Regions from separate parts of the Streptomyces sp. NPDC037301 genome, predicted to be linked through region 2. Evidence: riboswitches for the same ligand, from Rfam matches in the RefSeq annotation. Region 2 holds a riboswitch; each other region holds the start of a gene.

Region 1 (2,180 bases), on a different contig from region 2:
TGGGGGTGTGGCCCGACCGGGCGGACGAGTGGGATCTGCCGGCGGGGACGACCCTGCTCCTCTACACCGACGGTCTCTCCGAGGCGCGGAACGCCGATGGGGTCTTCTACGACCCGGCGGCCCGGCTGCGCGGGCGGATCTTTCCGGGGCCCGAGGAGCTGCTGTCCGCGCTGACCGATGACGTGCGGCTGCACACAGGCGGCGAGACGACCGACGACATGGCGCTGCTCGCGGCCGTACGTCCCGCGGAAGGGCAGCCGGACCGGCGCAGGACCGTGAAGATCGTGGGCCTGGAAACGATGTGACGGGTGGGGCGGGGGCTCCGCGTGGATCGGATGCTTCGTGCGGGCCGGATGCTTCGTGCCGGCCGGGTGCCTCGTGCGGGCCGGGTGTTTCGCGCGGTTTGGGTGCGCGGCCTTGGGTACGGGATGCCACCGTACGTAACCGATAGGCGTCGCTCCGCATAACATTTGACGCAACGTCAGAAACCGGGTAATGACTGAGGGGCGATCAACTCGTCCGATTCCACCCGGTTGTGTCCCGTAAAGTCCAGGCCAAAGACCTGAACGATCAGTGGGAACAGCTTGGAATCGGACCCGTGTGTCTATTAACGTTCGATAACGCAGCGCGGTCGTCCCAGCCGTCGTCAGTGGCGGCACCGTGCGCGAGCGCCGAATTCCGCAAGGGAACCGGGGAACCACCTACATGGGGTGAATCGGACACCTGTGTCTCGTGAGAGGCAGAGGGGCCCGTAGGAGACCTTCCTGCTCCGAACCCGTCAGCTAACCCGGTAGGCGAGAAGGAAGGAAAGGAGTGCGCCCCCGTGGCGTCCAACAAGCCTGCCCCCGAGGCCCCCTCTCGGTTCAACCCCGAGTTCAGTTCCGACTTCGGCGCCGACTTCGGAACCGATTTCGGCTCCGACTACGGAACCGCCGGGACGGGAACGGCGTTCGGCGGCGACTTCGCCGGTGAGTTCGGCAGCGATTTCCGCGCCGACGGCAACGCTGAGCCCGACAGAAGCTGGGACGAGTGGAACCCCACCGAGGAGTCCGTCCGCCCCGTACGCGGCAAGCACCGCATCGCCAAGCAGCGCAACGGACTTGCCCGTAGCTCCACGGTGCTCGGGGTCGGTGTCATCGCGGCAGTCGGCGCGAGCGGCATGGCCACCGCGCAGAGCAAGCCGCCGGTCTCCATCTCCCTTCCCGACTCCATCTCGGACAACCTCCCCGACGCCAAGTCCCTTCCCGGCGTGGGCTCCCTGTTCTCCGGTGAGTCCGAGGCCGACAAGGCCGAGGCCGCCGCCGCTGCCGCCCCGCTCACCACCGCCGGCCTCACCGCCGCCGAGGCCGAGCAGGGCACGATGGACGCGGGCGAGGCACTCCGCGCCCGCATCCTCCAGCAGGCCGAGCAGCAGCGGGACGCCGCCGACGCCGAGGCCAAGGCGGCGCAGGAGAAGGCGGCCGCGGAGAAGGCCGCCGCCGAGGCCAAGAAGCAGCAGGACGCGGCCGAGGCCAAGGCCGCCGCCGAGAAGAAGAAGGCGGAGGAGGAAGCCAAGGCGAAGGCCGAGGCCCTGCGGCTCGCCAAGCTCGCCGCCAGCTACGCCATCCCGACCTCCTCGTACACGATCACCTCGACCTTCGGCCAGGCCGGCCCGATGTGGTCCTCCGGCCACCACACCGGCCTCGACTTCGCGGCGCAGGCCGGCACCCCGATCAAGGCCGTACACGGCGGCACCATCAAGTCGGCAGGCTATTCCGGTTCGTACGGCTACCGCACGGTGCTGGAGCTCGACGACGGTACGGAGCTGTGGTTCTGCCACCAGTCCTCGATCGGCGTCAGCGTCGGCCAGAAGGTCACCACCGGTGAGACCATCGGCCGGGTCGGCGCGACCGGCAATGTCACGGGCGCGCACCTCCACCTGGAGGTCCACACCCCCGACGGTACGGGCATCGACCCGATGGCCTGGCTGCGCGACAAGGGCCTCAACCCCTGATCCGCCGGCCGCCTCCCGGCCTTCGTGATCCGAGCCGGTTCGCAGGCCGTTGAACCCCGGCAGTCCTGACGCTCACCCCCCGACGTCAGGGCTGCCGGTCTGCCGGAATAGCGGACCCGCCGGAGTCCGTTGATCGAGATATGACTTCTCTTCGTAAGCTGGGCCCTTCCGACCTCCAGGTCTTCCC
Region 2 (2,180 bases):
GTGGTCGTCGGTGACCTCACCGGCATCGACCTGGACGCCCTGCTCGCCGACACTCTCGGTGACTGGTCGGGAGACACCGCGGAGCCTCGTCCCGCCCCGCCGATCACCGCCGACGACACCGGCCGAGTGGTGGTCGTCGACCGTCCGGGCGCGGTGCAGACGCAGCTGCTGATCGGCCGGATCGGCGCCGACCGGCACGACAGCGTGTGGCCGGCCCAGGTGCTGGGCACGTACTGCCTGGGCGGCACGCTCACCTCTCGGCTGGACCGTGTGCTGCGCGAGGAGAAGGGCTACACCTACGGCGTACGGGCCTTCGCCCAGGTGCTGCGGTCGTCGGCCCCGGATTCCGCCTCGGGGGCGACCGGTGCCGCGATGCTCGCCATCAGCGGATCGGTGGACACGGAGTCCACGGGACCGGCGCTGAAGGACCTGTGGACGGTCCTGCGGACCCTGGCGGCCGAGGGGCTGACCGATGAAGAGCGTGAGACGGCCGTGCAGAACCTCGTGGGTGTCGCACCGCTGAAGTTCGAGACGGCGGCCTCGGTCGCGGGCACTCTCGCCGACCAGGTCGAGCAGCACCTCCCGGACGACTACCAGGCACAGTTGTACGCCCGGCTCGCGGAGACCGGCACGGTCGAGGCGACCGCTGCGGTGGTCAACGCCTTCCCGGGTGACCGGCTGGTCACGATCCTCGTCGGTGACGCGTCACAGATCGAGGAGCCGGTCCGGGCCCTGGGTATCGGAGAGGTGTCGGTGGTCGCCGGCTGACGGGCATACCCGTCGTGGACACCGGCCGGCCGGCCGGGCCGAGGCGGGCGACCCCCGCCCGGCCGGCCCCTTGCGTGTGACAGTCCACCGGTCGACTTTCACGTTCGACCGAGCACCGAAGGCAACGGTCGGTCCACCGATCCGTCATAGTCCGCATATCGGGACAGAAGGAAGACTCCTGTGAGTGAAATCTCGCCGGAGTCTTCCTTTTTGTTCTTTTTAGTCGAAAGGTTGCCTGTCTGCCCTGTGGGATGCGCTACAAAACGGGCTGTCCGTTTGGTGAATGCAAGTGACCCCGCTTAGCGTCGGCCGGGCTGTCCGTCACTCGTATGCCGCATCCGTGACGTACCGGGCAGTCATCGCCGAGTCCCCGTCAGGCGCGAGCCTGGGGAGCCGGGGACCCATGCAGTCCCTGGGGTGAATCGGATGCCTGAGCCCGGATGAGGTCAGGGCGTCCGTAGGAGACCTTCCTGCTCCGAACCCGTCAGCTAACCCGGTAGGCGAGAAGGAAGGAAAGGATCAGCCACTTCATGGCGTTCACCCGTGCCACCGGGAAGCATCGTGCCCCGAGTCGACTGACGCGCAGCAGCGCGAAGATCGCCGGCGTCGCCGCTCTGGCCACCACCGGCGTCATAGGCGGCATGGCCTCTCCGGCCCTCGCCGCGGACTCCTCCGTCAACGAGACCGGTCTGAACCAGGTCATCGCCATCGAGGGCGCCCTCGCCGACCAGATCGACGCCCAGGCCGACGCGCAGAAGCACCAGGCCGATGTCGCGGCGAAGGCGAAGGCGGAGGCCCAGCGGAAGGCCGAGGCCAAGAAGAAGGCCGAGGCGAAGGCCAAGGCCGACGCGAAGCGCGCGGCCGAGGCGCGCGCCGAGAAGGCCCGCGCCGCCCGGTCCGCCGAGCGCACCCGCCTGGGGTACTTCCAGCTCCCGGTCGCCGGTTCGTACGTCACCACCGGCTACAAGTCCAGCGGCTCGCTCTGGTCCTCCGGCAGCCACTCGGGCATCGACTTCCACGCCGCGTCCGGCAGCTCCGTCGTCGCCGTCGGTGCCGGCACGGTCGTCGAGGCCGGCTGGGGGGGCGCGTACGGCAACAACATCGTGCTCCGGATGACGGACGGCACGTACACGCAGTACGGCCACCTCTCCTCGATCGGCGTCTCCGTCGGCCAGAGCGTCGGCGCGGGCCAGCAGATCGGCCTCTCCGGCTCGACCGGCAACTCCACCGGCCCGCACCTTCACTTCGAGGCCCGGACCACGCCGTCGTACGGCTCCGACATGGACCCCGTCGCGTACCTGCGCGCCCACGGCGTCAACGTCTGACCGACGCTCCACCCGCAGCACCTCTTCGAAGGCCCCGGCAGCACGCCGGGGCCTTCGCCGTGTCCGGCCCGCGCGCCCGCCCGCAGT
Region 3 (2,180 bases), on a different contig from region 2:
CCGACTGGAGCGAGGAGGAGTTGGCCGAGGCGCGGAACTGGGTGGATCTCTACAAGGAGATCCGGCCGGTGGTGCAGCACGGTGCGCTGTACCGGCTGCGCGCCCCGCGCGGCGGACTCAGCGCGGTCCAGTACGTCCACGGGGACGAGACCGTGCTCCTGATGTGGCTGGAGGCACAGAGGTACGGGGAGCGGCCCCCGGCCCTGCGGCTGCGCGGGATCGACCCCGCAGCGACGTACACCTGCCTGGACACGGGGGTGGTGCACCACGGTTCGGTACTGCTGCACCAGGGGCTGCACACCGGGCTTCGGGGGGATCTCGACGCGCGGGTGCTGAGGCTCCGACGCGAATGACGGGCGCGACATGTCCGTAATCAGTGCATTTAGCTCAATACGCCCCGCTTCTACGGGAGATGGTCGCCCTCTCGTGAGCGGAATCATATCCGTGACGGTGTGTGCTGGCGGGGCAGTCGGGTATTCCGTGCGCGGCGCGGAAAGACAAGATTCTTGATCCACGGAGTGTGACCAGAATTCCGCGCCGATTTCCGAGCGCGGATTCCGGTACGGAACCAGTGGGTTGTTATCGCCGTCCCGACTCGCTTACGGTCACCGTCAATCCGGACGGACCGCCTAATCCTGCCGCCGCCCGGAATTCGCACCCACTCATCGCGTGGCAGGAGCGGGGGAACCAGGTAGGCCGCCGATCGGAGAAATCCGGCCGGCTAGGGGTGAAGCCGCGCTCAGTGCGGCCGGGCATCTCCAGCCCGAACCCGACAGCTCACCTCGCAGGCGCCGGAGAGGAAGCACGTCATGCCCATATCGGGTAAGCATCGTCGTACGAAGTCCAGCGCCATCGCCCGCGGCATCGCCGCCGCAGGCGCCGGTGGTGCCGTCATCGCACTGCCGCTGCTCGGCGCCACCGGTGCCCAGGCCGCGCCGCAGTCGGCCCCGACCGCCGCGCCGCAGTCGGCCTCCGCCGCCACGCACGCCGCCCCGGCCAAGCCGGTCGCGCAGAAGCAGGCCGCCACCACGACGTACTCCGTCGTCTCCGGCGACTACCTGTCGAAGATCGCCACCGAGTACAAGGTCGAGGGCGGTTGGCAGAAGCTGTACCAGAACAACCGCAAGGTCGTCGGTGAAGACCCCAGCCTGATCTTCCCGGGCATGAAGCTGACGCTCGGCGGCAAGGAGTCGGGCCACGCCGCGTCCACCGGCGCCGGCGCGGGCGCGGCCCTCCCGTCGAAGGCCCCCTCGGTGCCCTCGTCGGTCGTGGAGAAGTCCGCCCCGGCCAAGGCCTCGACGGTCACGGAATCCAAGACCTCCGCCCCGGCAGGCCAGAGCAACAGTTCCGGCTACACCCACCCGGTCCCCGGCAACCACACCACCGGATACCGCGCCTCCGGCTCCAACTGGTCCAGCGGCAGCCACACCGGCATCGACTTCCCCGTCTTCACCGGCACCGGCGTGAAGACCATCACCTCCGGCACCGTCGTCACCGCCGGCTGGGGCGGCGCGTACGGCAACCAGGTCGTCATCAAGCACGCCGACGGCCACTACTCGCAGTACGGCCACCTGTCCTCGATCTCCGTCTCCGCAGGCCAGACCGTGAGCACCGGTCAGCAGATCGGCCTCTCCGGCGCCACCGGCAACGCCACCGGCCCGCACCTGCACTTCGAGGTCCGCACGGGCCCGGCGTACGGCTCGGACATCGACCCGATCGCCTACCTGGCTTCGCACGGCATCTACGTCTGAGCCGAACGGCCGGGCAGTTGAGCGACAAGGCATGACCTGAGCAACACAGAAGGGGCGGTGCGCGACGGCGCACCGTCCCTTCTGCTTATTCCCCCTTTACCAAAACCTGACCGGGTGGTCTATCTCACCACCCGTCAACCCCTTATTACGGTCGCGTAGGTCACATTCGGCGGTGCAGGATGAGCGTTTGTGGCAGACGATTCGAGAAAAAATCAACGTGGCGTCATCAACCGACATGGCGTCATCGGGTCGTACGCAGCGATTGGCGACAGCTTCACCGAGGGAGTCGGCGACCCCGGCCCGGACGGAACCTTCGTCGGCTGGGCGGACCGTTTCGCGGTACTTCTCGCGGACCAGCTCCCGGACCCCGATGCGGGGACGGGCACCGAAGGCTCCGCTCACGGGAATTTCAGGTACGCCAATCTCGCC

What was found. A riboswitch is a leader RNA that binds a small molecule or an ion and turns the genes downstream of it on or off. The one in region 2 is predicted to bind cyclic di-AMP.
Region 1: linked by a shared signal. The riboswitch ahead of ACZ7IB_RS23440 (M23 family metallopeptidase) and the one ahead of ACZ7IB_RS31900 (M23 family metallopeptidase) in region 2 are both predicted to bind cyclic di-AMP.
Region 3: linked by a shared signal. The riboswitch ahead of ACZ7IB_RS13105 (M23 family metallopeptidase) and the one ahead of ACZ7IB_RS31900 (M23 family metallopeptidase) in region 2 are both predicted to bind cyclic di-AMP.

Annotation. Positions count from the first base shown of each region.
Region 1 covers NZ_JBVJWD010000014.1:193,542-195,721, forward strand. Annotated here, with positions in the region: gene ACZ7IB_RS23435 (PP2C family protein-serine/threonine phosphatase) at 1-305, shown strand, start outside; cyclic di-AMP (ydaO/yuaA leader) riboswitch at 660-812, shown strand; gene ACZ7IB_RS23440 (M23 family metallopeptidase) at 824-1,993, shown strand; gene ACZ7IB_RS23445 (aldo/keto reductase) at 2,134-2,180, shown strand, end outside.
Region 2 covers NZ_JBVJWD010000026.1:14,922-17,101, forward strand. Annotated here, with positions in the region: gene ACZ7IB_RS31895 (M16 family metallopeptidase) at 1-768, shown strand, start outside; cyclic di-AMP (ydaO/yuaA leader) riboswitch at 1,119-1,285, shown strand; gene ACZ7IB_RS31900 (M23 family metallopeptidase) at 1,299-2,093, shown strand.
Region 3 covers NZ_JBVJWD010000006.1:183,328-185,507, forward strand. Annotated here, with positions in the region: gene ACZ7IB_RS13100 (alpha-galactosidase) at 1-353, shown strand, start outside; cyclic di-AMP (ydaO/yuaA leader) riboswitch at 650-806, shown strand; gene ACZ7IB_RS13105 (M23 family metallopeptidase) at 810-1,751, shown strand; gene ACZ7IB_RS13110 (SGNH/GDSL hydrolase family protein) at 1,941-2,180, shown strand, end outside.